Linked DNA regions of Phreatobacter oligotrophus. The protein of the gene in region 2 interacts with the protein of the main gene of each other region in a pairwise test. Links are inferred from orthologs where the notes say so. Each region holds a gene or a part of one and is shown on either strand. Other genes may lie near its edges. The genes, in order: C8P69_RS11965 and C8P69_RS16270.

Region 1 (4,183 bases), on a different replicon or contig from region 2:
TTGTCGAGGGCCTGGAGAGCCTCGCGCAGCGAGCCGCAGACGGTCGGGATCTTCTTGAGCTCCTTCGGCGGGAGGTCATAGAGATCCTTGTCCATGGCAGCGCCCGGATCGATCTTGTTGGTGATGCCGTCGAGGCCGGCCATCAGCATGGCGGCGAAGGCCAGGTACGGGTTGGCGGTCGGGTCGGGGAAGCGAACCTCGACGCGCTTGGCCTTCGGGTTGGCCGTCCACGGAATACGGCAGGACGCCGAGCGGTTGCGGGCGGAATAGGCCAGCAGAACCGGAGCCTCGTAGCCCGGGACCAGACGCTTGTAGGAATTGGTCGACGGGTTGGTGAAGGCGTTCAGCGCCTTGGCGTGCTTGATGATGCCGCCGATGTACCAGAGGCACTCCTGGCTGAGGTCGGCATACTTGTTGCCGGCGAACAGCGGCTTGCCGCCCTTCCAGATCGACTGGTGCACGTGCATGCCCGAGCCGTTGTCGCCATAGACCGGCTTCGGCATGAAGGTGGCGGTCTTGCCGTAGATGTTGGCGACCTGATGGATGCAGTACTTGTAGATCTGCATCTGGTCGGCCATGTGCGTCAGCGTGTCGAACTTCATGCCGAGCTCGTGCTGGGCGGAAGCGACCTCATGGTGATGCTTCTCGACCTTCACGCCCATCTTGGCCATGGAGGCGAGCATCTCGCCGCGCATGTCCTGCAGGCTGTCGATCGGGGGAACGGGGAAGTAGCCGCCCTTCACGCGAACGCGGTGGCCGAGATTGCCGCCCTCGTAGTCGGTGTAGGAGTTGGTCGGCAGCTCCGAGGAGTCGACCTTGAAGCCGGTGTGGTAGGGCTCGGCGGCGAACTTCACGTCGTCGAACACGAAGAACTCGGCCTCGGGGCCGACGAAGATGGTGTCACCGATCTTGGTCGACTTCAGATAGGCCTCGGCCTTCTTGGCGATGCCGCGCGGATCGCGGTTGTAGGGCTCGCCGGTCGAGGGCTCGAGAATGTCGCAGACGATCGACATGGTCGTCTCGGCGAAGAACGGATCGATCTGCGCGGTCGACGGGTCGAGCATCAGGAGCATGTCCGACTCGTTGATCGCCTTCCAGCCGGCGATGGACGAACCGTCGAACATCGTGCCCTCGGCGAAGATGTCCTCGTCGATCATGGTGATGTCGAAGGTGACGTGCTGCCACTTGCCACGCGGGTCGGTGAAGCGGAGATCGACGTACTTCACGTCGTTCTCCTTGATCATTTTCAGGACATCCTTGGCAGTCGTCATTGTGCTTCCTCTTGGTTTGCACGTTGGCATGCGGCGGGTGCCACCCGCCGAATTCAAACTCAGATGGCGTCGAGGCCGGACTCACCCGTGCGGATGCGGATGGCTTCCTCGATGGTCGACACGAATATCTTGCCGTCGCCGATGCGGCCGGTCTGGGCGGCGCGGCGGATGGCGTCGATCGCCTTCTCCACCATGTCGTCCGGCATGACGATCTCAATCTTCACCTTGGGAAGGAAATCGACGACGTACTCGGCGCCCCGGTAGAGCTCGGTGTGACCCTTCTGGCGGCCGAAGCCCTTCGCCTCGGTGACCGTGATGCCCTGAAGACCCACTTCCTGCAGCGCTTCCTTCACTTCGTCGAGCTTGAATGGCTTGATGATCGCCTCGATCTTCTTCATTCCGATCCTGCTCCTGTGGTCCGACGGCCGGATTGTGGCTCCCGCCCCGGACCGTTTCGCGGGCTAGCAGGAGACGTGCCAGAGTGCCGATCCGGTGATTTTCCCGCGAAATCAACGCGAAGCCGCGAGATGGTCACGCGTTGGCCGGGTGGTCGATCGCCAGTCTGGCGAATGGTTGTGCATGTTGCACATCCAAAAGGCAATCGCGGCGCGGAAGGTCCTGATCGGGAGGAGCGTCACTCCCTATCGATGATGAAAAAATAAGCAATGCGGCCTGCCCCCGGTCCGGCGCGCGCAATTGACCCGCGCCGTTCCTCTGCCGACAGTGGAGCCCATGCGTCACCACGCCGCCCTCCTGTCACCCGCCGCGATGGCCGAGGCCGACCGGCTCACCATCGCCGGAGGCACGGCGGGGCGGGTGCTGATGCAGCGGGCCGGCATCGCCATCGCCGATGCGGTGGCGCGGACCACGCCGCTCGGCGCGGCGGTGGTGGTGCTCTGCGGCCCCGGTAACAATGGCGGCGACGGCTATGTTGCCGCGCGCGTCCTACGCGACCGCGGGTTCCGGATCACGGTTGCGGCCGACAGCCCGCCAGACCCGCGCGCCGCTGATGCGGTCGAGGCCGCCGAGGCCTGGGGGCGGGCGCCAGTGCCGCTGGCGCGCTGGGATCATGGCCGCGTCGCCGTTGTCATCGACGCACTCTATGGCGCCGGCCTGTCGCGCCCGATCGACCGGTTGACCGCGGAGGTCATCGCCGCCGTCAACGCCCATCCGTGCCGGGTCATCGCCGCCGACATTCCCTCGGGCGTCGACGGGGCGACCGGCGCGGTGCGGGGCGCGGCGATCCGCGCCGACGAGACCGTCACCTTCTTTCGCCGCAAACCGGGGCACCTGCTCATGCCCGGCCGGACGCTGTGTGGGACGCTGCGGGTTGCGGATATCGGCATCGACGCTGCGGTGCTGGACAGGATCCGGCCGACCGATTTCGCCAATGAGCCGGCGCTCTGGGGCGATGCTTTTCCCATGCCGCAACTTGATGGGCACAAGTATCACCGCGGCCATGCGGTGGTCGTCTCTGGTGGCATGACGCGCACGGGTGCGGCCCGACTGGCCGCGCGGGGGGCGCTCCGGGCGGGAGCGGGGCTGGTGACGCTGGCCTCGCCCCCCGAGGCGCTCGCCGTCAACGCCGCGCATCTCACCGCCATCATGCTGGAGCGGATGGAGGGGCCTGCCGGCCTCGCGAGCATCCTCGCCGACCGGCGGCGCAATGCGGTCTGCCTCGGACCGGCGCTCGGCACCGGCGAGGCGACGCGGGCGCTCGTCGCCGAGGCGCTGGCGTGCGGCGCCGCCACGGTCATCGATGCCGACGGGCTCACCGCCTTCGCCGAGGCGCCGGATGCGCTCTTCGCCGGCATCCGCGCCTGGCCGGAACGGCCTGTGGTCCTCACCCCCCATGCCGGCGAGTTCGGCCGGCTTTTCGGTGCGGTGGAGGAGGGGGTACGGCTCGCGGCCGCCCGGTCCGCGGCGCAGCGATCCGGCGCCATCGTCATCCTGAAAGGGCCCGACACGATCGTTGCGACGCCGGACGGCCTCGCCTCCATCGCCGCCAATGCCCCGCCCTGGCTCGCCACAGCCGGCTCCGGCGACGTGCTCGCCGGCATGGTGACGGGTCTGCTCGCCCAGGGGATGCCGGCCTTCGAGGCGGCCAGCGCAGCGGTCTGGCTGCATGGGGACGCGGGGAACCAGGCCGGGATGGGCCTGATCGCCGAGGATCTGCCCGAGGCCTTGCCGCGCGTCCTTCCGCCCCTCGTCGCGGCACTCTCGGCGCCACCGGACGATGAGGAATGATCGGGTCGTTGCGGCTCAGGTCACGTCATAAGCGATGGCGACGGGGCCACCGTCGGCATTGATCGGCTGGCTGGTGACCAGTAGCCGCCCGGTCTGTTCGGTGACGAAGGCGAGGCGGACCGTCATGCCGGGCGCGACCAGCACCGTATCGAGGAAGTAGGGCTTCCAGCCGTCGTCGAGCCCATCGAGCAGGCGCGCCGCCTGGCCCTGCAGGTGGAGCGCGTGCAGCACCGGCGCATCGTTGCGGATGGTTACGACGACGACGCTGCCGATGCGGGCGCGGAAGGCGGGCGTCGCGGGCACCGCGCGGTCCTCCCGGCCGGCAAGCGTCGGGACCTCGGCGGTGCCGCCGATCGTCCAGTCCCAGCGCAGGGCCCGGCGGAAGTCCATGGCCTGCGGCACCGCGTTGGGGGGCAGGGGGCGTGGCGGTGGCAAGGGCGCGTCGCGGAGCGGCGGGCCCGCGAGCGGAATGTCGGCCGAGAGCGTCGGCCCGCCGAACCGGGCGATCTGCAGCGGCAGGACCGGTCCGGCCCCTGTGACGTCCCAGATCAGCTCGGCACGCTGGCCCGGCCCGAGGACGAGCCGGCCGCCGTCGAGCGGGAAGGGCTCGCAGGGCTGGCTGTCGAGGGCGATCAGGGTGAGGGTCTGGTCAGGCAGCGCGAACC
Region 2 (17,239 bases):
GGGTGAAGGTGTCGACCAGTTCGCCGGCCTCGAGCGCGACGACGCCATGGACGAGGTTGGTCGGCACGATGAAGCTGTCGCCGGCGTTAAGCACGGCCTTGCGGCCGTCGATGGTGACCTCGAAGCGCCCGCGCGCCACCAGCGTGCACTGGATGTGCGGGTGCTGGTGCGGCGCGCCGATGGCGCCCTTCTCGAAGACGACGCGGACCATCATGACGCTGGCGTCGTGGGTGAGGATCTTGCGCTTCACCCCGCCGCCGAGGTCGGTCCAGGCGACATCGCCGTCATGCAGGAAGATGTCGGTGCCGGCGCTCATCGCAGCGCCTCCATCGGGATCATGTCCATGTCCGTGAAGTCCTGGTTGTCGCCACCCATGGCCCAGACGAAGGAATAGGCCGCCGTGCCGCAGCCTGAATGGATGGACCAGGGCGGCGAGATGATCGCCTGGTCGTTGGCGACGACGAGGTGGCGCGTCTCCTGTGGCTCGCCCATGAGGTGGAAGACGCGGGTGTCCGGCTTCATGTCGAAATAGAGATAGGCCTCGCAGCGCCGGTCGTGGACATGGCTCGGCATGGTGTTCCAGGTGTTGCCGGGCTTCAGGGTGGTGAGGCCCATCACCAGCTGGCAGGACTGGACCCGGCCGGGGATGATGTACTGGCGCAGCGTGCGGGTGTTGGCCTGCTCCTGCGTGCCGAGCTCCAGCGCATTGGCCTCGGCTTCCCGCACCAGGATGGTGCGGTGGCGGGCATGGGCCGGCGTCGAGAAAAGATAGAACTTTGCCGGCTCATCATGGCTCTGGGACTCGAACCGGACGTCGGTCGTGCCCATGGCGACATAGAGCATGTCGCGATGGTGGACGTTGAAGGTCTCGCCGTCGCAGATGACGCGGCCGGCGCCGCCGACATTGCAGATGCCGAGTTCGCGGCGGGCGAGGAAGGTCGCCTGGCCGATGGGCTTGGAAGTCTCCAGCTTGAGCGGGCCGTTCACCGGCATGGCGCCGCCGACGATGATGCGGTCGACATGGCTGTAGGTCAGCTCGATGGAGTCCGCCTTGAACAGGGTCTCCACGAGGAAATGGGCGCGCAGCTGGGTGGTGTCATAGGCGCGGGCGGCATCCGGATGGGACGCCTGGCGGACGGTGATGGACATGTCGGACCTCGATGGATCAGCGGAAGACGGCGGGGAGCCAGAGGGAGAAGGCCGGGACATAGGTCACGAGCAGCAGCACAACGATCGAGGCGCCGTAGAAGGGCCAGATGGTGCGCATGCTCTCGCCGATCGACACCTTGCCGATGGCGCAGGCGACGAATTGCACCGAGCCGACGGGCGGGGTGTTGAGGCCGATGCCGGCGTTGAGGATCAGGATGACGCCGAAATGGATCGGATCGACGCCGAAGGCCTTCACCACCGGCAGCAGGATCGGCGTGAGGATGATGATCATCGGCGCCATGTCCATGAAGGTGCCGAGGAAGATCAGGATGACATTGATCAGCAGCAGCATCACCGTGGGGTCGTTGGTGATGCTCTTCATGAAGGCGACCGTCTGGGCGGGCACCTGCAGGAAGGCCATGAGCCAGCCGAAGGCGCCGGCCGTGCCGATGACGAGCAGCACCATGGCCGTGGTGCGCACGGCGCCGAGCGTTGCCTCGACGAAGTCGGTCCAGGACAGCTGGCGATAGACCAGCACGGTGATGAATAGCGCGTAGACCACCGCGACGCAGGAGCTCTCAGTGGCGGTGAAGATGCCGGAGCGCACGCCGCCGAAGATGATGCCGATGAGCAGCAGGCCCGGCGTCGCGATGACGAGGGTGCGTCCGACCATGGACCAGCCGGGGAATGTGCCGGCGGGATAGCCGCGCCGCACGGCGACGATATAGGCCGCCACCATCAGCGATGCGGCCAGCATCAGGCCGGGGATGATGCCGGCCGTGAACAGGTCGGCGATCGAGAGATTTCCGCCCGCTGCCAGCGAGTAGATGATCATGTTGTGGGACGGCGGGATGAGCAGCGCGATGATGGCGGCGTTGGCCGTGACGTTCACCGCGTAGTCGGCGTCGTAGCCACGCTTCTTCATCTGCGGGATCATCAGGCCGCCGACGGCCGAGGCGTCGGCGACCGCCGACCCCGAGATGCCGCCGAACAGGGTGCAGGTGACGATGTTGACCTGGCCGAGGCCGCCGCGCAGGTGGCCGACGAGGGCGGCGGCGAAGGCGATGAGGCGCTCGGCGATGCCGCCGCGAATCATCAGGTCGCCGGAATAGATGAAGAACGGGATCGCCATCATGGCGAAGGCGTTCATGCCGGAATTCATCTGCTGGAAGATCACCACCGGCGGCACGTCCATGTAGAGGACGGTGGCGAGCGAGGCGACGCCAAGGCAGAAGGCGATCGGCATGCCGATGAGCAGCAGCAGGGCGAAGCTGCCGAAGAGAATGGCGAGTTCCATCGGTGCGTTCCGGCCTTACTCGATCAGGGGGGCGGCGGCATCGACCGCCTCGTCGGTGCCGGCCAGGACCATCAGCAGGCGTTCGACGGAGAAGAGGGCGATGAGCGCGCCGCCGACGGCGACCGGCACGTAGTCCCAGCCCTGGCTGATGCCGATCATCGGGGTGATGGCGCTCCAGGTGCCGACGGCGAGCTGCGTGCCGTAGCCGAGCATGGCCAGCCCAAAGCCCACGAGAAGCACCTCGGTGACAATCTTCAGGACGAAGCGGAGCGGCGGTGGCGAGGCTGCAAGCCCAATCTCGAAGCCGATATGGCCCCGCTCACGCACGCCGGTTGCTGATCCCAGTAGGATGAACCAGCTCATCAGCAGGAGCACGGCCGGCTCGGTCCAGGTCGGCGTGTCGTTGAGGATGTAGCGACCGAAGATGCTCCAGAACACGAGCACGGTCATCACGACGACCCCGAAGCCTGCAACCAGCAGCGAGATGCGGCTGAGCAGGGCTGCCACGGGGCTGAGGCGGGCGAGAATGGCTTGCATGGGGAATGGCCGCGTCACGGGAGCGGAACGGGCCCGCCACCGTGGGCGGCGGGCTCGGCGGAGAAGCGTGTTCAGGTCAGGGCCTGGATGCGGGCGACGAGCTCCTTCATCTTCGCGTCGGTGACGAAGCGGTCGTAGACCGGCTTCATCGCGTCGATGAAGGGCTGCTTCTCCACGGTGTTGATCTGCGCGCCGCCGGCGCGGACCTTGGCCTCGGAAGCCTTCTCGCGGGCATCCCAGAGCTCGCGCATCTTGGCGACCGATTCCTTGGCCGCGGCGCGAATGAGCGCCTGGTCGGCGGCGTTGAACCGGTCGAACGAGCGCTTCGACATGACGAGCACTTCGGGGCTGAGCGAATGCTCGGTCGCCGAGAAGAACTTCGCCACCTCGAAATGGCGGGTCGACTCGTAGCTCGGCCAGTTGTTCTCGGCACCGTCGATGACGCCGGTCTGCAGGCTGGTGAAGACCTCGCCGAAGGGCATGGGCGTGGCATTGGCGCCGAGCGCCTGGACCAGGGCGACGAACATGTCGGACTGCTGCACGCGGATCTTCATGCCGCGCATGTCGGCCGGCGTGTTGATCGGGCGCTTGGAGTTGTAGAAGGAGCGCGATCCCGAATCGTAGAAGGCGAGGCCGACCAAACCATGGGCCGTGAAGTCATTGAGGATCGAATCGCCGATCGATCCGTCCATGACCTTCCGCATGTGATCGACCGAGCGGAAGATGAAGGGCAGGGCGGGCACGTTGGTCGACGCGATCAGATTGTTGAACGGCGCCATGTTGATGCGGTTCATGTCGATAACGCCGAACCGCGTCTGGTCGATCGTGTCACGCTCCTGGCCGAGCTGGGCGGAGTGGAACACGTTGATCTTGATGCGGCCGCTGGTGCGCTGCTCGAGCAGCTGGCCCATGAACTTCACCGCCTCGATGGTCGGATAGCCATCGGGATGGATGTCGGTGGAGCGCAGGGTGACGGTGGCCTGGGCCGAGGCCGGGCCGATAATGGCGGGGCCGGCCACGAGGGCGCCGGCGGTGGACACGAAGGTGCGGCGTGTCAGCATGGGGGATCCTCCCGGTTGCGAACAGGTCCCTTCTGGCGGGGACATATCAGGGGATCGGCTGCCCTCCCATTTGTGGGCTTCCCGATCTGGGCGCAGCCTAGTATACACTTGTATGGAAGTTCAAGCGGGAAAGAGCGGTGACACCATGACCGTGGCCATCCTCCACCAGCCGCCGCCGCGCATCATCGAAAGCGCGGCCGCGCGGGTCGAGCGCGAGCTTCGCGCCGGGATCATCGACCTGACGATAAGGCCGGGCGAGCGCCTGTCGGAATCGGAGATCGCCGACCGGTTCCAGGTGTCGCGCCAGCCGGTGCGCGAGGCCTTCATCGCGCTGATGCGGCAGGGGCTGGTCGACGTCCAGCCGCAGCGCGGCACGGTGGTGGTGAAGCTGTCGGTGCGGCGGATGCTCGACGCCCGCTTCATCCGCGAGGCCATCGAGGTGGCCATCGTCCGGCGCGCCTGCGAGCGCTTCGACCCGCACTATCGCGACCGCGCCGCGGCCCTCATCGCGGCACAGGAGGAAGCGGCGCGCACCGGCGATCACGCCTCTTTCCAGCGGCTCGACAGCCTGTTCCACATCGCCCTGGCGGAAGGCGCCGACTGTCTCGAGGCTTGGAATGCGGTCGAGATGCAGAAGGCCCATATGGACCGCGTCTGCGCGCTGACGCTGCACTCACCGGGATCGATGGGCCCGCTCGTGACCCAGCACCAGGCCATCCTCGACGCGGTGGAGGATGGCGATCCGGAGCGCGCCGTGGCGGCCATGAGCCACCACCTCAGCGAGATCCTGCGGGCCGTGGCCGGGCTCGAGCTGAAATTCGCCGAGCTGTTCGAATAGCTCAGCGTCCTCGCCAGGTGTTGCCGGGCGGCGGCGTCGTCGCCGGATGGGCGGAGGGGATCGACGATCCCCACGAGGCGCGGCCTGGCAGCGCGGCCGCGGCGCGGCGGCCGAAGATGCGGTGCAGGATGGCTGTGACGCCGAAGATGACGGCGAGGCCGAAGAGCCAGCCGAGCATGATGGCGCCGATGCCGAGGCTGTGGGCGCCAGCGGCGATCCAGGCGAAGCTGAAGGGCTCGGGGGTGAAGCCCGGGACAGAGCCGTAGGACACCATGCCCGTCCCGATCGTGTCGAAGACGAGATAGGACAGCAGCGCCACGAACGACCAGACGGCGGCGCCGGCAAAGGCTCCCCACCAGACGAAGCGCATCGACCTATCCTCCCTACCCGCACCATCGCGGCTTTCCCCTGAGGATGTGGGGATGGCCCCCCGCCGTTCAAGTGCGGCGGAATGCGCGGTCAGCGGAAGAGGCGGTCGAGGAGGCCATTGCCGGGCTCGGGGCGCAGCACGGCGCTGCGGTCCTCGGCCTCGCCGGCGGGCCGCTGCGGCCGGCGGCCGGCAGGCTCGACCCGCGACATGGTCATGGGCTGGTCCAGGGTCTCGCCAGGCAGGATGCGGCCCGGCGCGTCGTAGGAGCGCCAGTTACCCGGCAGGTCGACGATCGACTGGCCCTTGTGCGCCTCCGCCATGGTGCGGTTCCACACGTCCACCGGCAGGCCGCCGCCGGTCAGCCGCCGGGTCGGCGTGCCGTCATCATTGCCGAGCCAGACGCCGGCGATGAAGCGCCCGGTGTAGCCGACGAACCAGGCATCGCGGAAATCCTGGCTGGTGCCGGTCTTGCCCGCGACGATCCAGCCGGGCAGGCGCACGGTGCGGGCCGTCCCGGAGACCGTGGTCTGGTTCATCATGGCGTTCATCATTGCCACGTGCCGCGGCTCGACGACCTGGCCGAGGGTCATCGGGCGGCGCTCGAAGAGCACGCGGCCGCTCGTGGTGCGGATCTTGGTGATCACGTGCGGCACAACGCCGACGCCGCCATTGGCGAAGGGCGCATAGGCGCCGACGAGTTCCAGCACGTTCACCTCGGAGGTGCCGAGGGCAATGGAAAGATTGGGCGCGAGGGCCGAGCCGATGCCGAGGCGCTGGGCCGTGCGCACGACCGCGCGCGGGCCGACCTCCTGCCCGAGGCGCACGGCGACGGTGTTCAGCGAGGAGGCGAGGGCGGTGGTGAGGTTCACCTCGCCGCGATAGTCGCGGGTGTAGTTCTCCGGCCGCCATCCCGCGATGGAGACGGGCGAGTCCGAGCGGACGCTGTCCGGCGTCAGGCCATTCTCGAGGGCGGCGAGATAGACGAAGGGCTTGAAGGCGGAGCCGGGCTGCCGGCGCGCGGCGACGGCGCGGTTGAACTGGCTCTGCGCGTAGTCGCGGCCGCCGACGAGGGCGCGCACGGCGCCGTCGCGGTCGAGCACCACCACCGCGCCTTGAGAAACGTTGAAGCGCTGGCCGCCGCGGGTGAGGGCGTCGACCAGGGCCGCTTCCGCCGTCTGCTGGACAGGACCCAGGACCGTCGTCTCGACCATCAGGTCGGTCTCGACCTTGCCGACATAGTCGTCGATGAGGTCCATGACCCAGTCGGCGACATAGTTGATGGAGCCGCCGGGAATGGTGCGGCTGGCATGGGCGGGATTGGAGCGGGCGAGGCGCGCCTGTTCCTCGGTGATGTAGCCCTGGTCCGCCATGGCGGCGAGGACGAGCTGGGCACGGGCCTGCGCGGCTTCGGGGTTGCGTGTCGGAGCAAGCCGCGACGGCGCCTTGACGAGGCCGGCAATGACCGCGGCTTCCTGCACGGTGAGGGCAGTGGCGGGCTTGTCGTAGTAGCGGCGGGCGGCCGCTTCGATGCCATAGGCGCCGGCGCCGAAATAGACCCGGTTGAGGTAGAGCTCGAGGATCTGGTCCTTGGAGTAGTTGTGCTCCAGCCAGAGGGCGAGCAGCGCCTCCTGGACCTTGCGGCCCAGCGTGCGGTCGGGATTGAGGAACAGGTTCTTGGCGAGCTGCTGAGTCAGGGTCGAGCCGCCCTGGCTGACGCCGCGGTTCGTCAGGTTGGTGACGATGGCGCGGCCGAAGCCGATCACGTCGATGCCGAAATGCGAGTAGAAGCGCCGGTCCTCGATGGCGATGAGCGCCTGCGAGACATGTTTCGGCAGGCTCTTCAGCTGGATGGCGGCGCCGCCCATGTCGCCGCGGTTGGCGAGTTCGGTGCCGTCGGCGGCAAGAATGGCGATGTTCGGCGGGCGCGGCGGCACTTCCAGCGTGTGCGTTGGCGGCAGGTGCGCCGCATACCAGGCGACGATGCCGGCGACCGCTATGAGGCCCCAGATGGAGAGGGTCGCGCCCCAGATGACGAGTGTGCCGAAGAGCCCGCGGCGGCGGGCGCGTCGCGGCTTGTCATCGCGGTTGCGGTCGCCCCCGCCGGTGCGGCGGCGCGAGGGGCGCGGAGCCTCCTCCTCGTCCTCGTCGCGGCGGCGGGACCGGGCGGGCTTGGGCTGTTTCGGGGCGGTGGCAGCTTCCGCATAGCGCTGCCAGGGGCGGTCTTCCGGCGAGGCGCGCAGGTCCATGCCGCCGCGGGCCGTGCCGAAGCTCGGTTCGATCCGGTCACCCTGTCGGCCGCGCCGCGCCATGCCTCGCTGTCACCCCCATCGCGTCCTGATGACGCTCTTCACCGGTAAAGCGGGCGCGATGAAGGGGGGGTTAAGGCATTTTTGCGGAGCGCCTTCATTCTCCGGCAGGGTTAACGGGCCGCGAGCATTTACCGGCCCGCCTCGTCCTCGAGCACGCCGGTCAGCACCTTGCGGATCGCCGTCTGGCGCTGGGCGGACTGGATCTTCGCGCCCATGAGGTCGGTGACGTAGAACACGTCCACGGCCCGCTCGCCGAAGGTCGCCACATACGCCGAGGCGATGTTGAGGCTGTGGCGGGAGAGCGCCGAGGTGAGATCGTGGAGGAGGCCCGGCCGGTCGAGGCCGGAGACCTCGATGACAGTGTAGCGGGTCGACCAGGTGTTGTTGATGGCGACGTCCGGGTTGATGCGGAAGGTCCGGGAGCGGTTGCGCGCCGGCGACTTCTTCGCCACTGCCGCCACCGCCTCGCCAACCTTGAGCTCACCGCGCAGCGCCTTCTCGATGGCCTCGGCGATGCGGCGGGCGCGCCTCTCCTCGTCCTCGTCGCGGTCGAAGCCGCGGGTGATGGAGATGGTGTCGAGGGCGAGGCCGTCCGTGGTGGTGTAGATCTGCGCGCCGACGATGTTGGCGCCGGTGGCCGCACAGGCGCCAGCGATGATGGACAGCAGGCGCGGGTGGTCGGGCGCCAGCACAGTGAGGTGCGTCACGCCCTGGCCTGCGAGGAGATCGACGCGGCTCGCCAGCGACTTGCCCTCGGCCTCGGCGGCCATGAGGAAGCGGGCGTGCTCGATCTTGGTGGCGAGGTCCACCTTGAGCCAGTAGGCGGCGTAGTGGCGGCCGATATAGGTGTCGAGCGCATCGCCCGAGAGCTCCGGCAGCCGCTCGGGGACTGCCTTGCGGAATTCCAGCTGCGCGAGTTCGACGCGGCGGGAGCGGTTGACCTCGGAGAAGCCGCCGGTCACGACCGGCTCGGTCTCGTAGTAAAGCGTCTTGAGGAGCTGGCTCTTCCAGCCGTTCCAGACGCCCGGCCCCACCGCCATGATGTCGGCGGTGGTCAGGATGAGCAGCAGCTTCATCCGCTCGAGCGACTGGACCACATTGGCGAAGGTCTCGATGGTCTTGCGCTCGGCAAGGTCGCGCGACTGGGCGATGGTCGACATGACGAGGTGCTGTTCGACCAGCCAGGCCACCGTCTCAGTTTCGAGGGCGGTGAGTCCGAAGCGCGGGCAGAGCTTGCGGGCGATCTTCGCGCCGGCGGTCGAATGGTCCTCGGGCTTGCCCTTGGCGATGTCGTGCAGGAACAGCGCGACATAGAGCAGGTCGCGGTTGCGCGGCTGGATCGACTTGACGATGTCGGCGGCCAGCCCATCCTCCGGCTTGCCGTCATGCTCGATGCGGTGGAGCACGCCGATGCAGCGGAGCAGGTGCTCGTCCACCGTGTAGTGGTGGTACATGTTGAACTGCATCATCGCCACGACCCGGCCGAAGTCAGGCACGAAACGGCCGAGCAGGCCTGCCTCGTTCATCCGGCGCAGCACCACTTCCGGCGTGTTGGCGGAGGTGAGGATCGACAGGAAGAGCTGGTTCGCCGCGGGATCGTGGCGCAGCTTGTCGTCGACCAGCTTCAGCGACTTGGTGAGGAGCCGGATCGCATCGGGGTGGAAGGCGAGATTGTAGCGATCCGCCAGCCAGAACATGCGGATGAGATTGACCGGGTCGCGCGAGAAGGCGCCCTCGTCCGCCACGGTGATGCGATCGTGGTCGATCTGGAAATCGGCGCTCTCCTTGAAGCCGCGGCGCGATTTCGGCCGGAGCCTTGCGATGAAGCGGTCGAGGACGGGGGCGGGCTTTTCGTGGCGCTCTTCCAGCTCGGCACAGAGGATGGCGGTGAGGTCGCCGACATCCTTGGCGATGAGGAAGTAGTGCTTCATGAAGCGCTCGACATCGACGAGGCCGTTATGGTCGCGATAGCCGAGGCGCGGGGCGAGCTCGCGCTGCAGGTCGAAGGACAGGCGCTCTTCCGAACGGCCGGTGAGGAAGTGCAGGTGGCAGCGGACCGTCCACAGGAAGGTCTCGCAACGCCGGAACATCTGCGCCTCGCGGCGGGTGAAGACGCCCTTGCGGGCCAGTTCCTCGTCGGTCTTCACCCGGTAGGCATAGCGGGCGATCCAGAACAGCGTGTGGAGGTCGCGCAGGCCCCCCTTGCCATCCTTGACGTTGGGCTCGACGAGATAGCGGGACTGGCCGGTCTTGCGATGCCGCTCGTCGCGCTCGGCGAGCTTGGCGGCGACGAAGTCCGGGACGGTGTCCTTGACCACCTCGGCATCGAAGCGGCGCTCCAGCTCGCCGAAGAGCTTCTCGTCGCCGAGGATGTAGCGCGCCTCCAAGAGGGCGGTGCGGATGGTGAAGTCGGCGCGGGCCTGGCGGATGCATTCATCCACCGACCGGGTGGCGTGGCCGACCTTCAGGCCCATGTCCCAGAGGCAATAGAGCATGGCCTCGGCGACGCTCTCGCCCCAGGCGGTCTGCTTGTAGGGCAGCAGGAACAGGAGGTCGATGTCGGAGCCCGGCGCCAGCATGCCGCGGCCGTAGCCGCCGGTGGCGACGATGGTCATGCGCTCGCCGGATGACGGGTTCTCCGAGGGGTAGAGCTGGTCGGTGATCCAGCCATAGAGGGTGCGGATGACGTCGTCCTGGAACAGCGACAGGGCCTCGGCGCAGGTGCGGCCGTCGATGCTGGCGATGAGCCGTTCCTCGGCAACCTTCCGGGCCTCGATCAGGCGCTTCTTGAGGAGCTGGACGACCTCGGCCCGGGCCTCGCGCGTCCGCCCCGCCTCGACCTTCACGCGCCGGACATCGGCGACGAGCAGGGCCGGGTCGAGGAGCGGGCCGCGCGGCGCTGCGCTGCGCGACGGACGGAGGGTGACAGGCGAATCCATGGGCGTCTTCACGTCATAAGGGTCGGCGGACCATACGCGCATCGCGGGGGTGATGCGAGCGAGCTGGCTTCAGGCCTGACCAGCGCCCCTAGAGGCCGGCGGCGCCTCCGTCGGCACGGGGATCGTGTGCCCCGGAGAGCGACATGTCGGTGTGCAGCGTGACGCCGCCGGCATGGCCCATCGTGTCGGAATAGGCTTCATCCACGACGGCGGTCTGGTGGCCGATCTTCTCGAGCGACGCGATGAGACCCTCGTCGAAGCGCGGCTCGAAGCGCAGGCTGGTGACCGAGGATCCCCAGGTGCGGCCGAGCAGCCAGCGCGGCGCGTCGAGGGCTGCCTCCAGCGGCTGGCCATGGCGCACGTGCCGCTCGAAGATCTGCGCCTGGGTCTGCGGCTGGCCCTCGCCGCCCATGGTGCCATAGGCGAAGACGCGCCCGTCCTTCAGCTGGGCCATGGCCGGGTTCAGCGTGTGGAAGGGGCGGCGGCCCGGCTCGAGCGGATTGAGCGCGCGCGGGTCGAGCACGAAGCTCGCGCCGCGGTTCTGCATGAGGAAGCCGGTCGACTTCGAGACGCAGCCGGAGCCGAATTCCCAGTAGATCGACTGAATGTAGGAGACGACGCGGCCTTCCGAGTCCGCCGCGCCCATCCAGATCGTGTCGCCCGGGGCGGGCTTGTGCGGCCAGGGCAGGGCGCGGCCCATGTCGACCTTGCCCGCCTCGGCCTTCAGCGCGTCTGGCCGCAGGAAGGCGAGGGGATCGCCGTCGAGGCGGTCATAGTCGGTGACGAAGCGATCGCGCACGATGAAGGCGCGCTTGGTTGCCTCGACGATGCGGTGGACGAAGCCGAGCGTGTCCGGGGTCACCGAGCCGTGCATGGCCTCAAGCTGGTCGACGATGCCGAGGATCATCAGCGAGGCGAGGCCCTGCGTCGGCGGCGGCATGTTGTGGAGCGTGCCGAGCGAATGGGCGAGGCTCAGCGGCGCGCGCTCGACCGCGTAATAGGCCTGGAGGTCGGCGCGGGTGACGGGCGAGCCGATGGCCTCGAGGTCACTCGCGAGTTCGCGGGCGATGTCGCCGCGATAGGCGTCCTGGAACCCGGAGCGGGCGAGGTGGTCGAGCGTGTCCGCCAGCGTCGTCTGCTTGAGGATCGTGCCCTCGGTGGGCGGCTTGCCGTCAACGAGGAAGGTCTCGGCGAAGCCGGGGCAGTCCTTCAGCTCGTAGAGCTTGTCGACGGTGAGGCGGGCCTGGGAGCGGCTGACCTTGTAGCCCTCGCGCGCTGCGCGGATGGCCGGCTCCATCATGACGGTGCGTGGCAGCTTGCCGCCGGAGGCCTTCGCCATGGCATTGGCAAGGCGCCAGCCGCCGATGGCGCCGGGCACGGTGAGCGCGGCCAGCGGACCGCGGGTCGGGATCTCGTAGAGCCCCTTGTCGAGATAGGAACGGAGCGTCGCGCGCTCGCCGGCATAGCCGCAGGCCTCGATGCCGTGGACGCGGCGGCTCGGCTGGTGGATGAGCCAGAAGCCGTCGCCGCCCACATGGGTCATGTGCGGATAGACCGCGGCGATGGTGGCCGCGGCGGCGATCATGGCCTCGATGGCGTTGCCGCCCTCGGCGAGGATCTGCCGGCCAGCCTCTGCGGCGGCGGCGTGGGGGGCGGCGACAACGCCGCGCGAGAAGGGGCCTTCAGACATGCATGCGCTCTCCGGACCGCCAGGATAGACGAAGGCGCGACGAAACGGGAATATGCAAGCCCGCCGTGGAGGACCCTGTGCGCGGTGAACGCAGCGGCGTCAGATCGCCATGCTCTTGTGGAGCGCGTCGCGGTCCACCTCGCCCTTCAGCCCCTGCACCACGACGCGGCCGCGCTCCATCACGTAGAAGCGGTCGCCGAGCTCCTCGGCGAAGTCGAGATATTGCTCCACCAGCAGGATGCCGATGTCGCCCTTCTGGCGCAGATAGTCGATGGCGCGGCCGATATCCTTGATGATCGAGGGCTGGATGCCCTCGGTGGGCTCGTCCAGCACGATGAGGCGCGGACGGGTGACAAGGGCGCGGCCGATGGCAAGTTGCTGCTGCTGGCCGCCCGAGAGGTCGCCGCCGCGACGGCCGAGCATGTCCTTCAGGACGGGGAAGAGCGAGAAGATGTCATCGGGGATGGTGCGGTCGGCGCGCTTCAGGGGCGCAAAGCCCGTCTCCAGGTTCTCCTTCACCGTCAGCAGCGGGAAGATCTCGCGGCCCTGCGGCACATAGGCGATGCCCCGCCGCGCGCGCTCGAAGGGCGGCATGCGGCTGATGTCCCGGCCCTCCCACAGGATTTCGCCGCCGGAAATCGGCTGATGTCCCATGATGGCGCGCATGAGCGAGGTCTTGCCGACGCCGTTGCGGCCGAGGACGCAAGTGACCTTGCCGGGCTCGACCACGACGGAGACCTCGCGCAGGGCCTGGGCGGCGCCGTAATGGAGATCGACGGATTTGACGTCCAGCATGGATCAGCGCCCCAGATAGACTTCGATGACGCGCTCGTCCGCGCTCACCTGGTCGAGGCTGCCCTCGGCGAGGACCGAGCCCTCGTGCAGGCAGGTGACCTTCACGCCGAGGTCGCGGATGAAGCCCATGTCGTGCTCGACCACGACCACCGAATGGGTCTTGGCAATGTCCTTGAGGAGGTCGGCGGTTGCGGCGGTTTCCACGTCGGTCATGCCGGCGGCCGGCTCGTCGACGAGCAGGAGCTTGGGGTCCTGCGCCAGCAGCATGCCGATCTCCAGCCACTGCTTCTGGCCGTGGGAAAGGTCCCCCGCCAGGCGCTTGCGGTGGTCGCCGAGGCGGACGATGCCAAGGATCTCGTCGACGCGGCGGGCGATCTCGGCCGAGCGGCGTTGGAACAGCGTGCCGAAGACGGTGCGGTCGGCCTTCACCGCCATGTCGACATTGTCCTCGACCGTGTGGCTCTCGAAGACGGTCGGCTTCTGGAACTTGCGGCCGATGCCGAGATTGGCGATGGCCGTCTCGTCGAGGCGGGTCAGGTCCACCTCGCCGGCGAAGATGACGTCGCCGGTGTCCGGCTTGGTCTTGCCGGTGATGATGTCCATCATCGTCGTCTTGCCGGCGCCGTTGGGGCCGATGATGGCGCGCATCTCGCCGGGGGCGATGACGAGCGACAGGTTGTTGATGGCGCGGAAGCCGTCGAAGCTCACCGAGACGCCGTCGAGATAGAGCAGCGACTGGGTGACGACCTGCGGGCGCTCGATGGCCTTGACGGGCTCGGTGGGCAGCTGGGTTTCCATCGGATCGATCAGCATCGGGACCCCCTCACTCGGCCGGCTGGCCCACGGCCTTGCCGGCCGGGGGCTCGCGGGTCTCGCCGCGGCGCTTCCACCAGTCGGTGAAGGTGCCGAGGATGCCCTTGGGCAGGAACAGGGTGACGACGATGAACAGGCCGCCCAGGGCGAAGAGCCAGCCCTGCGGGAAGACGCCGGTGAACCAGCTCTTGGCGAAGTTGACGAGGCCTGCGCCCAGCGCTGCGCCGACCAGCGTGCCGCGGCCGCCGACCGCCACCCAGACGATGGTCTCGATGGAATTGGCGGGGGAGAATTCGCTGGGATTGATGATGCCGACCTGCGGCACGTAGAGCGCCCCGGCAATGCCCGCCATGACGGCGGAGACCGTCCAGACGAAGAGCTTGAAGTGCTCGACGCGGTAGCCGAGGAACCGCGTGCGGGCCTCGGCATCGCGCACGGCGATGAGGATCTTGCCGGCCTTCGATGTGACGATGGCGCGGGCGAGGAGATAGCCGATCATCAGGGCGATGACCGAGAGCGAGAACAGCACCGCGCGGGTGGTCTGCGACTGGATGTTGAAGCCGAGGATGTCCTTGAAATCGGTCAGGCCGTTATTGCCGCCGAAGCCCATGTCATTGCGGAAGAAGGCGAGCATCAGCGCGTAGGTCAGTGCCTGGGTGATGATCGACAGGTAGACGCCGGTGACGCGGGAGCGGAAGGCGAACCAGCCGAAGACGAAGGCCAGCAGGCCGGGAACGAGGGCCACCATCAGCATGGCATAGGGGAAGGAGGAGAAGCCCCACCAGGTGATCGGCAACTCCTTCCAGTTCAGGAAGACCATGAAATCGGGGAGGATCGGGTGGGAATAGACACCGCGAGGGCCGATCTGCCGCATCAGGTACATGCCCATGGCATAGCCGCCGAGGGCGAAGAAGGCGCCGTGGCCGAGCGAGAGGATGCCGCAATAGCCCCAGACCAGGTCCACCGCGAGGGCGAGCAGGGCATAGGTCATGTACTTGCCCCACAGGCTCACTGCCGTGTTGGACACGTGAAAGGGCGAGCCCGGCGGCACCATGAGGTTGAGGACCGGCACCATGACGGCGGCGAGGGCGAGGAGGACGAGGAAGATCCAGCCGGTGCGGTCGATCTTCTCGAGGAGGAACCGGGTGAGCATCATTCCACCGCCCGGCCCTTGAGGGCGAAGAGGCCCCGCGGACGCTTCTGGATGAACAGGATGATGAAGACGAGGAGCAGGATCTTGCCCAGCACCGCGCCCGCATAGGGCTCGAGCAGCTTGTTGGCGATGCCGAGCGTCATGGCGCCGACCAGCGTGCCCCAGAGGTTGCCCACCCCGCCGAAGACCACGACCATGAAACTGTCGATGATGTAGCCCTGGCCGAGGTTCGGCGAGACGTTGTCGATCTGGCTGAGCGCGACGCCGGCAAGGCCGGCGATGCCGGAGCCGAGGCCGAAGGTGAAGGCGTCGACCCAGTTGGTGCGGATGCCCATGGCGCCGGCCATGCGGCGGTTCTGGGTGACGGCGCGGGTCTGCAGGCCGAAGGGCGTGCGCTTCAGGAAGAGCAGCAGCGCGGCGAAGACCATGGCCGCGAAGATGATGATGGCGAGGCGGTTGGCGGTGATGGCGAGGTGGCCGACCTCGAAGGAGCCGCTCATCCAGGAGGGCGTCGTGACCTCGCGGTTGGTCGGGCCGAACCACGAGCGCACCGCCTGCTGCAGCACGAGGCTGACGCCCCAGGTCGCCAGCAGCGTCTCCAGCGGCCGGCCGTAGAGATGGCGGATGATCAGCCGTTCGATGGCGATGCCGATGGCTCCCGCCACCAGGAAGGCCATGGGCAGGGCGATGAACAGCGAGACGTCCATCAGGCCCGGCGCCATGGTGCGCAGCACCTGCTGGACCACGAAGGTCGTGTAGGCGCCGATCATCACCATCTCGCCATGGGCCATGTTGATGACCCCCATGACGCCGAAGGTGATGGCAAGGCCGATGGCGGCGAGCAGCAGCACCGAGCCGAGCGACAGGCCGTACCAGACATTCTGCACCGCCTCCCAGACGGCCAGGGTCCGGCGGATGGCGACGGAGGCGCTCTCGGCGGCCTCCCGGACCCGCGGCGGCGCATTGGCGGGGAGCGAGCCGAGCATGCGAAGGGCGTCCTGGTCGCCGCGGCGCTGGATGACGCCGATGGCGGTGATGCGGTCGGCCTCGTTCGCTTCGGAGCTCGCGACGACGACGGCGGCGCGCGCCTCCTCCATGAGGATGCGGATGCGCGGGTCGCGCTCCTGGGTGATGGCCTGTTCGAGGGCCGGCAGGGCGGTGGCGTCGCGCGACTTGAAAACGGCCTCGGCCGCAGCCGCGCGGCGGGCCGGGTCGGGGTTCATCAGCGTCAGGGCCCCCATGGCGGCGTCAATGGCGCGGCGCACGGCATTGTTGAGGCGGACGGGGCGGGTCGTGCCGGCATCGGCGACCGGCTCGCCAGTGAGGGCCGAGACGAAGCTGCCGCTCGGCTCACGGATGAAGACGGCGCGATCGGCCTGGCGATAGACGAGGCGGTTGTCGCGCAGGGCCTCGATGACCGGGGCGGCGCGGGGTGAGCCGGAGGTTGCGAGGGCGGCAACCGCGCCGGCGATGTCGTTGAAGGTTTCGGTCGCCATCCGCTGGATCAGCGGGGCGGCGTCCTGCGCCCGGGCAGAGGGCGGGGCGAGGAGGAAGACGGCGAGAAGGGCGGCAAGGAGGGCCGCGAGGCCGGGGCGTCGGATCATGTCGCTCAAGCTCGGCCCTCTTCAGGAAAGCACTGCCGGGGAAGGCGAGGCGCGCCGCGGACGGCGCGCCTCCTGGTCGGTCGGACGTGGGGTCAGCGCTGGGCGCCGCCGCAGCGACCGGTGCGGACGTTGAAGTTGCCGCAGTTCATCGGCGGACGATGGTCGGCGATGAGGTCGCGCGAGCCCTCGAGGTGGGGCGACCACTCCTGGGCCACCACGGTGCCAGGCGTCTGCCAGACGGTCTGGATCTGGCCATTGGCCTGGATCTCGCCGATCAGCACGGGCTTGGTGATGTGGTGGTTCGGCATCATGGTGGAGATGCCGCCGGTGAGGTTCGGCACCGCGATGCCGATCATGGCGCGGCGCACCGCGGTCGCGTCGGTGGTGCCGGCGGCCTCGACGGCCTTGACCCACATGGCGAAGCCGATGACGTGGGCCTCCATCGGGTCGTTGGTCACCGCACGCTCGTTCTTCTTGAAGGCGCGCCAGCGGGCGATGAAGTCGCGGTTCGCCGGATTGTCGACGGACTGGAAGTAGTTCCAGGCGGCGAGGTGGCCGACGAGCGGACGGGTGTCGATGCCAGCGAGCTCCTCTTCACCCACCGAGAAGGCGACGACCGGGATGTCGGTGGCCTTGATGCCCTGGTTGCCGAGCTCCTTGTAAAACGGGACGTTGGCGTCGCCG

The links.
Region 1: the proteins of C8P69_RS16270 (region 2) and C8P69_RS11965 interact in binary tests that used the Escherichia coli proteins (3 or more experiments, as listed by UniProt). The link is inferred for Phreatobacter oligotrophus from one-to-one orthologs.

What each region holds. Positions count from the first base shown.
Region 1 is NZ_PZZL01000004.1:457,610-461,792, reverse strand. Bases 1-2,975 are described here. They hold C8P69_RS11965 (P-II family nitrogen regulator), read right to left. Parts: upstream 1,670-2,975; coding sequence 1,331-1,669; downstream 1-1,330. Other genes in these bases: C8P69_RS11960 (NAD(P)H-hydrate dehydratase), read left to right, coding at 2,004-2,975; glnA (type I glutamate--ammonia ligase), read right to left, coding at 1-1,271. In the rest of the region: more of C8P69_RS11960, read left to right, coding at 2,976-3,518; C8P69_RS11955 (multicopper oxidase family protein), read right to left, coding at 3,534-4,183. UniProt on the Escherichia coli protein: P-II indirectly controls the transcription of the glutamine synthetase gene (glnA). P-II prevents NR-II-catalyzed conversion of NR-I to NR-I-phosphate, the transcriptional activator of GlnA. When P-II is uridylylated to P-II-UMP, these events are reversed.
Region 2 is NZ_PZZL01000007.1:118,940-136,178, reverse strand. The notes cover bases 7,490-10,841. They hold C8P69_RS16270 ([protein-PII] uridylyltransferase), read right to left. Parts: upstream 10,501-10,841; coding sequence 7,690-10,500; downstream 7,490-7,689. Other genes in these bases: C8P69_RS16265 (gamma-glutamyltransferase family protein), read right to left, coding at 10,589-10,841; C8P69_RS16275 (transglycosylase domain-containing protein), read right to left, coding at 7,490-7,561. In the rest of the region: C8P69_RS16310 (cupin domain-containing protein), read right to left, coding at 1-316; kduI (5-dehydro-4-deoxy-D-glucuronate isomerase), read right to left, coding at 313-1,149; C8P69_RS16300 (TRAP transporter large permease), read right to left, coding at 1,166-2,446; C8P69_RS16295 (TRAP transporter small permease), read right to left, coding at 2,462-2,983; C8P69_RS16290 (TRAP transporter substrate-binding protein), read right to left, coding at 3,055-4,044; C8P69_RS16285 (GntR family transcriptional regulator), read left to right, coding at 4,190-4,882; C8P69_RS16280 (hypothetical protein), read right to left, coding at 4,884-5,252; more of C8P69_RS16275, read right to left, coding at 5,342-7,489; more of C8P69_RS16265, read right to left, coding at 10,842-12,190; urea ABC transporter ATP-binding subunit UrtE, read right to left, coding at 12,290-12,985; urea ABC transporter ATP-binding protein UrtD, read right to left, coding at 12,989-13,783; urea ABC transporter permease subunit UrtC, read right to left, coding at 13,809-14,951; urea ABC transporter permease subunit UrtB, read right to left, coding at 14,951-16,555; urtA (urea ABC transporter substrate-binding protein), read right to left, coding at 16,648-17,239.